One region of the Paenibacillus sp. 10L310 genome, then DNA from elsewhere that is predicted to be linked to it. Evidence: a T-box and tRNA genes for the amino acid it is inferred to sense, from the RefSeq annotation. Region 1 holds a T-box; the other holds one or more tRNA genes.

What was found. The T-box of region 1 lies ahead of argS (arginine--tRNA ligase). A T-box ahead of a tRNA ligase gene usually reads a tRNA of that ligase, here a tRNA-Arg.
Region 2: it encodes a tRNA-Arg, which carries the amino acid that the T-box ahead of argS (arginine--tRNA ligase) is inferred to sense. The anticodon was not compared.

What each region holds. Positions count from the first base shown of each region.
Region 1 is NZ_JBFTKC010000001.1:1,115,276-1,122,927, forward strand. Features, by position in the region: gene AC1DE7_RS05325 (hypothetical protein) at 1-128, shown strand, start outside; gene AC1DE7_RS05330 (MogA/MoaB family molybdenum cofactor biosynthesis protein) at 205-723, opposite strand; gene AC1DE7_RS05335 (CobW family GTP-binding protein) at 895-2,013, shown strand; gene AC1DE7_RS05340 (four-helix bundle copper-binding protein) at 2,087-2,422, shown strand; T-box leader at 2,601-2,891, shown strand; gene argS (arginine--tRNA ligase) at 2,956-4,686, shown strand; gene AC1DE7_RS05350 (ATP-binding cassette domain-containing protein) at 4,693-5,748, shown strand; gene AC1DE7_RS05355 (hypothetical protein) at 5,745-6,455, shown strand; gene AC1DE7_RS05360 (hypothetical protein) at 6,555-7,100, shown strand; gene AC1DE7_RS05365 (YdcF family protein) at 7,097-7,652, shown strand, end outside.
Region 2 is NZ_JBFTKC010000007.1:230,834-238,485, reverse strand. Features, by position in the region: gene AC1DE7_RS17680 (CynX/NimT family MFS transporter) at 1-400, shown strand, start outside; gene AC1DE7_RS17675 (S8 family serine peptidase) at 528-4,487, opposite strand; gene AC1DE7_RS17670 (class I SAM-dependent methyltransferase) at 4,883-5,653, opposite strand; tRNA gene AC1DE7_RS17665 (tRNA-Arg) at 6,085-6,158, opposite strand; gene AC1DE7_RS17660 (magnetosome magnetite crystal formation protein family) at 6,638-6,931, shown strand; gene AC1DE7_RS17655 (hypothetical protein) at 7,109-7,465, opposite strand; gene AC1DE7_RS17650 (hypothetical protein) at 7,497-7,652, opposite strand, start outside.

The sequences.
Region 1 (7,652 bases):
TTGGCCGGACAACGATTCGTAGCAAAGGGTACGTCTCACTCGTTTATACAGCTTCCGGTGGGGAAAAGGACAAGTATGAACAGGATGTTATGCAGGTGTTCCAACATGTGTTGGGGCAACTAAGGTAAGAGAAGATGGGAGCACAGAAAACTTTCAATCCTTACCGTACAGCTGAAAATAAACCCGAAAAACCCGTCTGATCTTTCAGACGGGTTTATATATTTCACGCATGACATGCCGCAACTCGGGCAGAATGAGTTTTTCCATGGCCAATTTGACAGCTCCTTTGGAACCCGGCATGGAGAATACGGCTGTGCGTCCAATCGTTCCAGCGACGGCTCTGCTCAGGATGGCAGCGGAACCGATATCTTCAGTGTAACTGAGAAAACGGAAGATCTCACCAAAGCCCGGGAGTTCCTTGTCGAGTAGTGAGGATACTGCTTCATAAGTTGTATCTCGGGGTGCAATCCCTGTACCGCCGCTCAGTAGCACGGCTTCAATATCATCACGAACAGCTGCATCTTGCAGGATGCTTCGAATGTTCTCCGTTTCATCTGGTGTGATGATGTATTCAACAATCTGATAACCCGCTTCATTCAAAAGCTGGTGCATGAGCTGGCCACTGGTATCGGTGTCTTTAGTTCGTGTGTCAGACACTGTAACAATCATGCACGATACCCTGTCAGGGGCTTCCTGGCGATGTTGTTCCACTGAATTAGTCATGAAACTTCCTCCTTCAATCAACATGTCCTCATAGCATAGACCATCCGGTAGAATCAGGCAATGTACTGTGGGAGAGTTGAACGTTATTGCACAACGAATGCGGGATGGTGTACACTCGCTAGATATAGATAGATCAGGTTACAAGAAGGACAATCAGAGAGGTGTATACGCATGAATGAAACGATTTTAAAAGAACAATCCATACCTGTATATATACTGTCAGGTTTTTTGGGGAGTGGCAAAACAACACTGCTTGTTCAGTTGATCGAACATTGGCAACAGCAGGGTTTGCGTCCCGCAGTGGTTATGAATGAGTTAGGCGAAGTTAATCTGGATGGTCAGATTGTGGATTCCACCGTTCCAATGACTGAGATGTTAGGTGGATGCATCTGTTGTACCGTACGTGGTGACTTGGGATTGCAACTTGCTGATCTCGTTCAAGAGGAATCACCGGATGTGATCATCATTGAAGCCACCGGTGCGGCGAATCCAATGGAGATTCTGGATGCGGTAACGGAGACCTCACTCTACATGCGACTGGAACTGAAAAGTCTCATTACTGTTGTGGATGCAGCACATCTGTCTGGTCTGTATCAGGAGCAGAAGGGGCAGACCTTCAAGCTAATGCAGGAGCAGATTCGTTGTGCGTCTGTGCTTCTCTTGAACAAAACGGATCGGGTGAGTGCACAGGAACTGCAGGATCTGGAGCAGCTTTTGGCAAAATGGAATGGCTTCGCCCCTGTAATTCCTACGGTGAAATGTGAGGTAGAGATGGATCTGTTGCTTCGCAGCGGGGCAGACGTGCATGTACGTGATTCAGCTTCTGAAGCAGACAAGCCAGCTCACCAAGAGCATCATGTGCATACGGAAGCCTGTGGTACACATGGCTGCAATCATGGTCATGAACATACAGATCATACACTCCAAGGCGATGATACGAATACTGACGCATCCCATAGGCATGTCCATGCCCACAGTCACGAGCATTCCGCTCCTCATGCATCACACGAACATGTCATGGTGTATACGCATTATTTCAGTCATCCGGTGAACAGCGAAGCATTTGAACAATTTGTATCTGCTTTGCCACGAGACGTGTATCGAGCGAAAGGTATTTTATCGTTTAGTGACACGGCGAGCCGTTTCTGGTTCCAGTATGCCTACCGTGAATCGGATTACATGAAGATCACACCTCAGGGAGATGTCCCTAATGTTGCTGTGTTTATAGGTGAACATTTTGACCAAACTGTCATTCGTGACCAATTACTGGAATTGGAAGCGATAAAGTAGGTTAGATGATTCAATATTCCTCCGAACTGGGTATTAAGATGCATAGCAAACTATGCCTGGGAGGTAACTTTAAATGACACAACAACAATATCAACAATGTATCGATGCTTGCCTGGAGTGCATGAATGCATGCAACGTATGTTACATATCGAGTCTGAAAGAATATGATCTGGCGATGTTGCGTGATTGCATTCGTTTGAATCGGGAATGTGCGGAGATCTGCAGTTTTGCTGCACAAGCGATGACACGTGGAAGTGATTTCATTGCTGAAATATGCGAATTGTGTGTGAAAGCTTGTGAAGCTTGCGCCGCTGAGTGTGGCAAACACCACCATGATCACTGCCAAGCATGTGCAGAGGCTTGCCGCAGATGTGCAGAAGCTTGCCGGTTGATGGCAGCAGTAGCGTAAATATTATTTCACTGGAATATATAACTAAACCGATAATGACCGTTGTCCCCTAAGGGAAGGCAGTGAACACAAGCATCTGAGACGATGTGCCTATGTGTTGCCTTTCAGTAGGGGATTTTTAATGCAGGTTGCCAAGTCTGATCGTGGTATGTATAATGATGGCAATGAATTGAATTGAAGAATATCAATGATCGGGAGAGTAGCCAGATCCATACATGACAGCGAGCCGGGAGAGGTGGAAGCCGGTATGACATGACCTGAGTGAACCGCACCCGTGAGATGGTTATCCGAAAAGATGTGCGTATCCCGATTGGGATAGACCATATCTGTCTGAGGGTAACCCGGCTTGCGACCGTTATACGCATCGAGCGGAACAGTTTTACTGGTATGCATGTTGATGCATATTAGGAGTAGCCTGTTCACCTAGAGTGGTACCGCGGGAACTGTTAATTCAGCTCTCGTCTCTTATTTAGAGACGAGAGCTTTTTTGTGTTTAATTTCAGCCAATAATGAATGGATAAGGAGTGTTTGACATGTTGATGAAGCAGGCTGCGGCCGATATTACCCCTTTAACGGGTTTGAATGAAGAAGAGGTTCTGAGATTACTGGAAGTCCCACCACAGGCGGAGATGGGTGATGCAGCATTCCCTTGTTTTGTATTAGCGAAGTCATTAAAAAAAGCACCGGCAGTCATTGCGACCGAGCTCGCAACGGGATTGCAGGCATCTGGAATTGAAGCGACTCCCGCCGGGCCGTATGTAAATATCCGTTTCAATCGGGAGAAGCTCGCGCCGAATCTGCTGAAAGAACTGGGGAATGCGGCATTTGGTAAGCTTCAGCTTGGTCAAGGTTCACGTGTTGTAATTGATATGTCTTCCCCTAACATCGCAAAACCCTTCGGAATTGGACATTTGCGTTCTACTGTAATCGGTGCAGCACTGTATCGGCTGTATAACGAAGCGGGTTATACCTCCGTAAGTGTGAATCACTTGGGAGACTGGGGAACCCAGTTTGGCAAGCAGATCGCAGCGTACAAACGGTGGGGCAATGATGAAGCGTTGCAGGCAGACCCGATCCGTACGTCCCTGGAACTGTATGTGCGCTTCCACGATGAGGCGGAGAACGATCCTTCTCTGGAGATTGAGGCACGCGAGTGGTTCCGCAAGCTGGAGCAAGGGGATGATGAAGCACAGCGGTTATGGGCGTTCTTTGTGGAAGTGAGCATGAAGGAATTCAACCGGATGTATGAACGCCTGAATGTACAGTTCGACCATACGCTGGGAGAAAGCTTTTACAATGACAAGATGGGCGCAGTGGTTGAAGAACTGAAGGCAAAAGGTTTACTTGAAGAGAGTGATGGTGCACTCGTGGTACGTCTGGAAGATGAGAACATGCCCCCATGCCTGATTATCAAAAAAGATGGAACAACAATCTATCCTACTCGGGATTTGGCTACGGCAGTTTATCGTCATGGGGTGATGAAGGCAGATCGGTTGTTATACGTGGTCGGAGGCGAGCAGAAGTTACATTTCCGGCAGGTATTTGCGGTCCTATCCCGGATGGGTCATGAATGGTCTGCGAAGTGTGAACATATCCCGTTTGGATTAATGCGTTTTGAGGGACGGAAAATGTCTACCCGCCGCGGTAAAGTCGTCTTTTTGCAGGAAGTGTTGGATGAGGCAGTTGCTCGTGCTTTGCAAATTATTCAGGAGAAAAACCCGAATCTGGAGAACCCTCAGAAGGTGGCTGAGGCGGTCGGTGTAGGGGCCATTGTCTTCGGTGATCTGCGTAATAATCGGTTAAACGATGTGGATTTCTCCTTGGAGGATGCGGTGAGTTTTGAAGGAGAGACCGGACCTTATGTGCAGTATACCCATGCCAGGATTCAAAGTGTGCTTGCCAAGGCAGAAGAGGCGATCCGCGTGGAAAATGAAAACCCTTTGACTAAACCCAACCTTGCGGAAGGTGAGAATAACACAGTAACCACTCTATCCCCTATCGGAGATACCTCATGGGCATTGCTGAAACTGCTTGGTGATTATCCCGAGTATTTGGAAAAAGCGATTCATCGGAATGAGCCTTCGGTCATTGCCAAATATACTATAGATGTCGCTCAAGCATTCAACCGTTTCTATCACGCAGAACGGATTGCGGATGCGTCATCTGATGTAAGATCCTTCCGAGTGGCATTGGCCAAACGGACTGCCGAACGCCTCGCGTACAGTTTACATTTGCTAGGTGTGCAAGCTCCAGAGCGGATGTGATCCCAGGTGATATGGAGTAAACGTGGACTTTTCAAGAAAGCCAATCAAGATGTACCAGACTCATTAGGTCGAGGTATGTTGCTTCAACGAGTGAGCAAGCGATTAGGTAATGCTCAAGTACTTGATGAAATTAATCTGGAAGTGAAGCAGGGAGAATGTGCTGTACTTATTGGCAGAAACGGTTCTGGCAAAAGTACGTTGCTACGTATGTTGGCAGGTATTTTGTTACCCGATACAGGATCGATCCAGCGCACAATGAAGGGTTCTGATGGGTATGCAGTAGATGGCCTGCCACGTTTACCCTTTACTTCTGGAGAGTACTTGTGGGACATGGGACGGATTCGGGGCATTCGCCCCGAAATACTGCGTGGGCGGATTAGAGAACTTAGTGAACTTTTATATCTCGATACCGCGATCGATCAGAAGTTACCCTTATTATCCAAGGGCACATTGCAAAAAGTAAATTTGATTCAGGCCCTGTTACCTGGACCGGGTGGACTTTTGCTGCTGGATGAACCTTTATCAGGCTTGGATATTCCAGCTCAAGAGGGCATTGTATCCTTATTGGGGCAATGGAAGAATGAAGGGACATCCATCGTTACAGCTTGTCATGAACCGTTGCTAATTGAACGTTTGGCAGACCATGTGATTGTGTTGAAGAAAGGCAGCGTGCTCCGCTACTGGAGTCGTGAAGATATACTTCAAGCTGGCGAACCCGTTGTACGTATTCAAAGTCTGACGAAAGCTGGAGAGGATCTGGTTAACGATCTATCTATTGTACAACAACCGGGAGTGCTGTCTTTAGTTCGTAATACAAGCTCAGGGATATCCAATGTTTGGTTGTGGGATTGGAAAGTAGTTCAACAATCAACAGATGATGTCCTCAGAATGATTCTGGCTTCCGGAGGTTCGGTTGTGTCTGTACAACAGGAAGAAAGTCAATTACATATGGAAAGTCTGCTGGAAGGACAACATCCAGCTGTACATGCGAGTCGTGAAGGTGTCACAGAATCTGTGGACTTAAGCTCTTCCATGGATGATGCGGGGGGAGAAGTCAAATGATCTATCTGACCCGATATTTGTTAAGGCATCACATTCGCTCACAGAAATATTTTGCACCGGTTATCTTTTATATCATCGCCATGCTGCTGATCTATTCCTACAAACCCAACCCTATTGCGGACAGTTACAGTGTTACGGCTATGCTGTTATTTCTGGCAGCTGCTTGGCTCGGAGTAATGGTGATGAATACCGAACCTGCAAAGCAGTATCAATTACTTGTCCTTCATACAGGAAGCAGGTGTAAAGTTGTATTAAGTCAACTCATCTGTGCCTGGATAATGCAATTCATGCTCACCGCAATCACTGTGCTGTATCCCGTGTTCGCTGGGATGTTCGAGAGACAACCCACAGGTGAGGAGTGGATGATGACTTGGTTAGGACATTTGGGGTTATCACTGCTGGGATTAGGCATCAGTGTATTTTTTCAAAAATCGTACATTCCCTTGCTTAGTCGAAGTATGCCTGCTCTCATTATTGTATTATTACTATCGTTTATCCAAGGTTCCTTAAGTGAACGTTTGCCTGAATCGTTAGAATGGCTTGGCCGCATTCTTCCACCAGCCTTTTATCTGGTTCGTGAGATGATGTTATTTGATGAATCAAAGATGGACTCTTTTGTTTCGGTTATGCTGTGGACTGAGCTCTATGCATTAGGGTTACTAATCATCCATGTGTGGCTGTCCGGAAGAAGAGATCTGCGGAGTTAGAAGACGCGCTTCCCGATAACTTGAATGTTGCTCTTGGTTTGGTTAGGATAGAGGGACATGGAATGGTTAACATTGTACGGTTGAAGGGGGCGCTCGCATATGCAAAATACAGATATCCAGAATGGTGACATGCTGGACAGCGAACACTCCAGGGAATTGTTTGCCTATTACGGATTGGCAGTGTACTACGGGCAGGCGCTTGAACAGCAGCTGGTCAATCTGATTTTATTAATGAAAATGTCTCAGGGCAAAGCCGTGTCTGAAGAGGATCTGGAAGATCTGTACGAACGAAAGATGAGCAGTTCACTGGGGCAGCTCATTCACGAAGTGCGCCATCATTTTACATTCTCTGAGGAAGAAACTCGCCAGTTGAATGAATTATGGCAGCAACGTAACCGTATTGTACATCATTATTTCAAGGAACGAATCCATGAGACATTCAGTCCGGAAGGACGATCACGTATGATTAAGGAATTGGAGGATTTCAAAGACCGTGCACAGGAGTTGGAGATCCGTCTTCAGCAATATACGGGTGCCTGGATTGCAGAGCTTGGTCTGGATGCCGAATCCGCAGCAGCTCTGCAAACGCTGGAGCGTATGCATACCGAGAGTATGCAAGCAAGGGCTTTGGAAGAGGATGAATGACAAGCAAACGGATAACGAAACGCTGGATATTAATGACGGCTCTGGCTGTAGTATTGGTTGGAATCCTGTGGACTGTGGTTACAGCAATCCGTATATCTGCATATACGGATGAGGATTCATTCAGGATATCGGACGCAGCAATCATTCTGGGCGCAGCCGTGGCGGGGGATAACCCTTCACCTGTATTTCGCGAACGTATTGAACACGGGATTGAATTATACCGTCAGGGTACCGTTCGTAATCTGCTTTTCACAGGTGGATCAGGTGATGATGGAGAACATACGGAAGCTGAAGTGGGTCAGAAGTATGCCATCGCACATGGAGTAGATCCTGCGGACATTCGCATCGAGACCAAATCCAGAATTACCGAGGAGAATCTGGTCAATTCAATTCCAATTGGTGAACAAGCCGGTTATCAAACCTATACGATTGTGAGTGATCCATTACATATGAAACGGGCCATGAAGCTGGCTGCCGGACTGGGCATGGATGCTGTACCCTCTCCGACACGAACTACGGCTTATCGAACCTGGCGCAGCAAGTTTCCTTTTC
Region 2 (7,652 bases), on a different contig from region 1:
TACCTTTATCGTTCCAATCCTCGCCGGCCGAACGCGAGATCAGCGTGTTCTAACCGCGATAACGTGCTCTTCTTTAATTGTCGGGTATGCTTTATTGTTAAGTGGCATCGCTTCGCTCGTTACCATTGGTGTCACGTTGGCAGGAATAGGCGCTGGAGCTTCATTTGGCATGGTAACGATGTTCTTCGTCCTTCGCACAAAAGATGCCAGACAAGCTGCCAGCCTGTCCGGGATGGCCCAATCCTTCGGATATATGCTGGCCGCAGTTGGACCTCTACTGTTCGGTATGCTTCATGACTGGACAAAAGGATGGACCCTGCCGTTGCTAATACAGGTCATTCTGGCCATCGCTTTGTTAATCGCAGGGATTCAAGCCAGCAAAAATAGGATGATCGGTTAGTCATATAATTCATTTATAAAAAAACAAAACGGCCCCCATCCTGCAAATCAGGATGGAGGCCGTTTATGCATAGAACAATTCCTTCATTAATTTAATCAATTTAAATCAATTTCAATGAGGAATGAACTTACTTCACTTTTACCTTAATCGTGTCTGTGCTTGTAACTCCGGCTGCGTTAATTAACTCTGCCCGATACGTATACGTACCCGATGCTTTCCCGGACAGTGTAGTCACAGCACTTTGCGCATAAGGTGTAGCCGAACGGAGTTCTTGCGTATCGATCAACTTATCATTTTCATAGAGACGATACTCTGTAGCGTTGGTCCCCCACCACAGGTTCATGGTCACCTTATAATGGCCATCGCCATCCCAGTTATCTTGAGAGAGAACCGCTTTGCCTGGCGTTGCATTGGTAACCTGAACAGTCAACGTCTGACTCCGCGTTGTTCCCTTGTCGTTGATCAACTCGGCCACATACGTATATGTGCCGTTGGCTTTGCCCGTGATCTTCGTCTGAGCAAACTGCGCCCAAGGCGCGTTGTAAGTCAACTTTTGTGTATCAACCAAAACCCCGTCCTCATATAACTTGTAGCTAGTTGCGTTCTCGCCCCACCACAGGTTCATTGTAACGATATACGCGCCCTCTGGCAGGCCGTTGCCTACCCAGTTATTGTGAGACAATACAGGCGTACCTGGGGCCTTGGTTGCCGGAGTTTCAGGTTCGGTCTCCACGGCTTCCAATTTCAGTGCCGTATTGGTTGTGCCCGAAAGCCCCTGTTGGTCTTTTACGGTAAGTTCAACAGCATACTCACCCGCTACAATTCCCTCCAAAGGAAGGCTGAAGCTGCCATCAGCTTGTACTTCAAAGACTCCTTCTTTATAAACCGATCCATCCTCTTTTTTCACAACATACGTTGCTTCCAGGGAAGCTGCCGGATCAAACGTGATGTCCCATCCGCTGGCAAGCGCAGGAGCTACACGGAAGTACAAATCTTCCACGCTACCATTAAGGACAGCAGACTCATCCTCTTTGAACTCCAACGCTTCTGGTGCAGTTACAGCCGGAGCTGTCTTTTTCACCAAAAATGGCGAAGTGTCTTCCTTATAGGTTTTGCCGTCCGTACCAATCGTAGTGATGTCTACCGTATATAAACCATCCGGAATCTCAGTCACTTCATCGGTTGTGTAATCTGCATATGAGCCGTCCCAAGCAAGGTTGTATCTTGCATTGGCATTGAAGTTAAAATAGTTACCGAAAATGGAGCCGATATAACCATCTTGATAATATCCACCTTCCGGATTAAGACCATCATAAATCTCAATCAGGGCAAATGTCATCGGATTATAGAATTCCATTGCTACATTAAGCGTATCCAACGTACCATCAGCCTTCAATGGATAGTGGAAAGGATTTTTTTCAGTTCCTTTTACGGTTTCAATATATTTAACTCCAGTCAACGTAACGTTGAAATGAGCAACATATGGCACCGAAAAGGTATTGGTTCCGTTCGACAACTCGATGTATCCTTGTGCTTCTGTAGTCGCAGTAACCCCTCGTGGTACGGTGATTGTTACTGCAAGTTCTTCCTCACCATTCAGTGTGAAGGAACTCTTGTCTACCGCAACGGATACACCAGCAACATTACGAGTTGGATTCACATTTACGGTGTAATCCCCGCCACTACCATTCAGCGCTTCAACTTTAATCGTTTTGGTAATCGTCTTTTCATCTGTGCTCAGGAAATTACCGTAGTTGATACTTCCGGTGATATTCTCCTTTTCAACAACAGAGCCACTTTCTGTGTATTGAGTTACATCAAGCACTTTGACAAAAGCAGCAGGATCGATGGTGTTTACAGCCTGAATGCGGCCAGCACCTTGATCAAATACATCAAACTTGGTTGTATCCAGCACCTTACTATTGTTCATGAGCGCAACTTTGATATCAAATGGCGTCCAGTCCGGATGTTTTTCAATCAACAGCGCAATCAGGCCTGCTACATGAGGTGTAGCCATACTTGTACCTGATTTACGATCATAAGCTTGTGCGTAATCTGCATCTGGCTCATCCTTGCCGTAGGCGGGAATCGTAGACAGAATGCTTGTACCTGGTGCAACAATATCCGGTTTGATATCCAGTGTTACCTTAGCAGGTCCACGTGAACTTGATGAATTCATTTCATCGCCCGGAGTTTGGGAACGTTCAAAATCACTAAAGCTCACTTCAACGGTTTGGCCTGCGTCCAGCTCAGCCTTGATCACATCTCCATCTTCCTTGGACATGCTCAGTGTTGGAATGAGTTCAAAGTTATCGCCCAGACTTACACCGATTGGACCCGGAATGTTGTTATATACAATAACAGCCACGGCTCCGGCCGCTTTAGCATTGGCGATTTTCTCTACAAATGCGATTTCACCACGCTGTATTAATGCCACTTTACCTGTAAAATCCTTACCTTCAAAGTCAGTTGGCTTACCCAGTGTTGCAAATTCAAGCTCATATTTCCCTGTCAAAACAGTTTCAGGATCTGCTGACAGACTCCATCCCATCAGATCCAGACGGTAAACCGACTCTGTAATAGCCAGTGGAGCTTCAGTCGGAGCAATTACAGACTCTTCTTCCACTGGAGCAGCTTCAGGAGAAGCTTCCACCGGTGCAGAAGGTGATGCAGATGGAGTATTTTCTTCCTTTGTAGCTTCTTCTACATTCGGAACTTCAGCTTCGTTAGAAACTGCGTCCTGCACAGCCGCTGCACTTTCCTCATCAGCAGTTGCGGGTACACCTTGCTCTGAACCTTCAGGCTCTTCTGTTCCAGGTGCCGTCCCCAGTTCAGGAGATTGTTCAACCTCTGGCACCGGTTGTTGTTCAGGTTGTGTCTCTTCGCCTTCCTCACCAATCCAGAAGTGAGTATCGGCTGTAATCAGCTGGCTAGGTCCTGTAGAGTTACCTACCGTGATAGCCATTGCAGACGCACCCGGAGAACCGAGAGTATAACGGTTGGGTCCACTGTTACCACTTGCTACAACTGCTGTCACACCAGACAACATCGCATTGTTCAGAGCAACTGAAGTAATATAACTCGGGTCGTTGGCGGCGTTACCCAACGAGAGATTAATTACATCCATGCCATCTTGAACAGAACGATCAATTCCGCCGAGTACCCATGAGGTTTGACCACTACCATACGGTCCAAGTACACGGTAAGCATAAATGTCTGCTTCAGGAGCAACACCAACAATACCGTAGTCCCCTGCTTCACGAGCAGCAACGGTACCCGCTACGTGCGTACCGTGGGAGGTGTAATAGGCGCTTCCAGTAGCATTGAACTCAGGTTCACCCGAAGCTTTCCATTCCTGATATGTCGCTTCATACGGATCATTGTCGTTTCCAACAAAGTCCCATCCGCCTTTGTAAGCTTCCTGCAAATTAGGATGTTCATAGTCAATCCCTGTATCGATGACACCCACTTTGATGCCATTTCCTTTGTAACCCAGATCCCATACTTCAGGTGCACCAATAAAAGGCGCTGTGTCTTTCATGTACGGGTTCACTTCATCTGTCTCTGGCGCTATTGTAACTTCAAGGTCAGGATATACGCTGACCACGCCAGGTATTTGAAGCAATTGTCCCACCTGGTTTCCTTTAAGCTCAATCGCTACACCATTCAGGGCATATGCATATTCTTCCAATACTTCATGTTTGATTTTCTTCTGAGTGAGGCTATGTACAAATGACTGTTGTTGTTGCTCAACTTGAGTCACAGCCTTTGTTTCCATAGAGGAGGTAAAAGATTTTCCGGAGAGGGTTGATTCACCTTGCGCTACTGCAACAGGTTTATTGGAAAGCTCAACGATCACTCGGGTGTTCTCTCCACCCAGACCTTCCAAGCTTTTATCCAAAAATGGATCTGCGGCAAGTTTCGCTTCCCGTCCTGCAAGAATCTCTCTCCATTGTTTGGCTTCGGCTGTACTGGGTAAGTTGTCAAGCTGAATAACTGAATCTGCGGGAGCGGCTCCAGCCGCGGGGAGAATAATGGAAAAGACCATCAGAACACTTAATAACGTGGATATCAATCGTTTACTCAAGGCTTTGCCCCTCCTTTTAAATGTGAATACGTCACCAAATGATGGGTTCCTGCTGTTTGTGCGTACTGCAATACACACTCCAATTTCACCGCCTATCTGCAAGAAGATTGACCCTTGGTAAATTATTCTATCAAAATACCACATTTTCCTTCTAAATAATTACAAATATGATATAGAAATTACTTATATGGGTCTTCAGTATGATAAAAATATCCATTTGTAATTATTTGTCGTTTGAATATTTCATTTTTAAAATAATGCATCAAAAAAAAGACCAAGAGCCTCTTTATCCGAAAGAGATTCCTGGTATATAGGGGAAGCGTAATTAGTATACAAAGAATCACGATAATTCGTTTAACATCGATAAAAATTGCTACATATCACAAAATTTTACTTTATTCTGGCTTCACGGCTTCAATACGCAGGCGCTTGTAATCAGCATACATCGCATCATCTTTCCAAAGGTGAGACATCACGATCTGACTGGTTTCATGGCATATTTGTTGTATCTCTTCATGACTGAGACTCTCAAAATAGTCCCCTCCAAAATGAGCCAACCAGCCTACTATACCCTGCTCACCATCTGCTAGTCTCGTAGGACGGTCGTAGTGATAGGCCTGTCGCACCACAAATCCACGTTGCTCTAAAATATGGCTATATTCTCCGATCGAAGGAAAGTACCAAGGGTTGCGTTCCGATGCACGAATGCCCGTGTTTCGCTCCATAACCTGCTCTAATGCATTCACAATGGTCTGCACGTTCCCTTTACCACCGAACTCTGCGACAAAACGCCCTCCGGGCTTCAAAGATTTCCATATACTATCCACCACTAATCGCGGGCTTCGCATCCAGTGCAGGGCTGCATTGGAGAAGACGGCATCATACAGTCTATTCGTCTCAAACTGATGACCGTCTCCTTCCACGAACTCAAGTTCAGGGAATTTCTTCCTCGCACGGCGAATCATGTCCGTCGATGCATCCATGCCAATAACTTCAGCTCCAGTCAGAGAAATTTCATGCGTCAAATCCCCCGTCCCGCAACCCAGATCAAGAATGTATTCCCCTTTTTGGGGTTGAAGCCAAGAGATCAGATTTTTGCCGTATCCGGACACAAAAGCCAGTTTGTTGTCATACTCATCTGCTTCCCATTGATTTAATGATTTCATGGATACCACCGTCGCTTTCGTTATTGATATCCTCATTGTGGCATAGAATTGTTTATTCCTTAAATATATAAATTCTATATTATTTATAGGTATAACCAATAAAAGACTTCCTCTGAACGCAAAACACTTCCCGAAGGAAGTTTCTTTTTAATACGTCCCAGGAGGGATACTCTCCTTCCAGTCGAGACTGCGATGTAGCGCTAACGAAGCGGATGCTCCGACGAACCATTGGGGGTTCTCTTCCCTTGAACGAAAAAGAAGAAGCTTCCCGAAGGAAGCTTCTTCTTTTTTTACGTCCCAGGAGGGATACTCTCCTTCCAGTCGAGACTGCGAAGTGGTGCTAACGAAGCGAATGCTCCGACGAACCGTTGGGGTTCTCTTCCCCTGAACGAAAAAGAAGAAGCTTCCCGAAGGAAGCTTCTTCTTTTTTACGTCCCAGGAGGGATTCGAACCCCCGACCGACGCCTTAGAAGGGCGTTGCTCTATCCAGCTGAGCTACTGAGACAAATATGTATAATAAATTTTCGGCGCGGTTCTTATTATACTCTGATTTCTATATTTTTCAATAGTTTTATAAAAAATTAATAATTATACTTAAATGCGGGTTCAAAAACTCCGGTTTTCAGTACCGAGAAGATGGAATGAAGCTAGAAATGGAGTAGCGGAGCGTAGGCAAACTACGTGAGCAACTACATTGTTTCCAAAGGAAACAACCTTCGTAAGCATCCGCATATTTCGGCTGAATTCCATATTCGATGTTGATGATGCCACTAGGCATCATTCGTAATCAAAGGCGATAAATGTACTTTTCGGTGTTATTCTCATACTTCAGTCCCTTGGAGAATATGATAGCTTGAACCAGGTTATATTGAGGAGATTGGGACATTTAGAGTAAGATTAACATCAGACATTTTCAATGTCAGAATTGCTGGGTAATCTTTTGCATACATACATTTCAATGATCCATTGAAGGAGAGAATCGTCATGAGACAACTTTTATCAGCCTTATCCTACTTTAGTATTTTCTTTGCCCCGTTCCTGTTTCCGATCATTATATGGATTGTTGCCAAGGATGATTACATTGAGGGACATGCAAAACGCGCCTTATTCTCACATGTATTCCCCTTTCTCGCTGCCATTCCGTTATTTTATTTCTTCGTGACTGCGCATAGTCTGGGTTCCGCCGTTGGGTTTGTCATTCTATTCTTTGTGATTTACGGATTAAGCTTTGTGTACAATGTGGTTAAAGGGATTCAAGTGCTGCGCGAGTATGCTTGATCACATCTCCACCTGATCTGACCATCGCATAACAAAACCCGCCGTTCAACAACGGCGGGTTTTTCCAGTTACAGATACAGTCAGAGCAACCAGCAACAGCAACAGGTCGCATCTACATATAGCTCAACATCGAACTCTATCCCACTATCGCCACATGTGTTGCTGGAGCGTTACCTGTTAAGCCTGCCCGATCAGATAACGCTGAAGTGTTGGACCAAGTAAACCAAAGGAAAACAACTCACTTTGAAACCGAGCTTTATCTTCTTCTACTGTCATACCTTCGCTGTTCTCAAATGCGGTATCTGTCGCCTCTTCAAACGCAGTATGCATATTATTGTTATACCAGTCGATCGCCGAATCGGAGTGATTGCGTACAATCCGAACAACTTCCAGCGAATTTCCGGGCTGTGTTGAAGCCACGTATACAAGTAACGACGGATCTCCGGCATTTCCAGGCTGCACTTCAACCTCTGCACAAGACAATCCATCCACCTCGGTTAATCTGCGTATTTTGGCATCTTGAATGGCATACATTCGTCATCGCGCTCCTTTTCCTTTGTGCTTATCATGTACTTTGTTCAATCTGGTATCGTGTCTCTGGTGTGCCCAATCGGTAAATCTCTCGATACACCTGTTGTAATACCGTTTCATAAGCTCGGTTTACGGACTCCTCCGGTGTATCTGGCCATGGGAATACCATGCCAGGAAAGGCCTCTTCCTC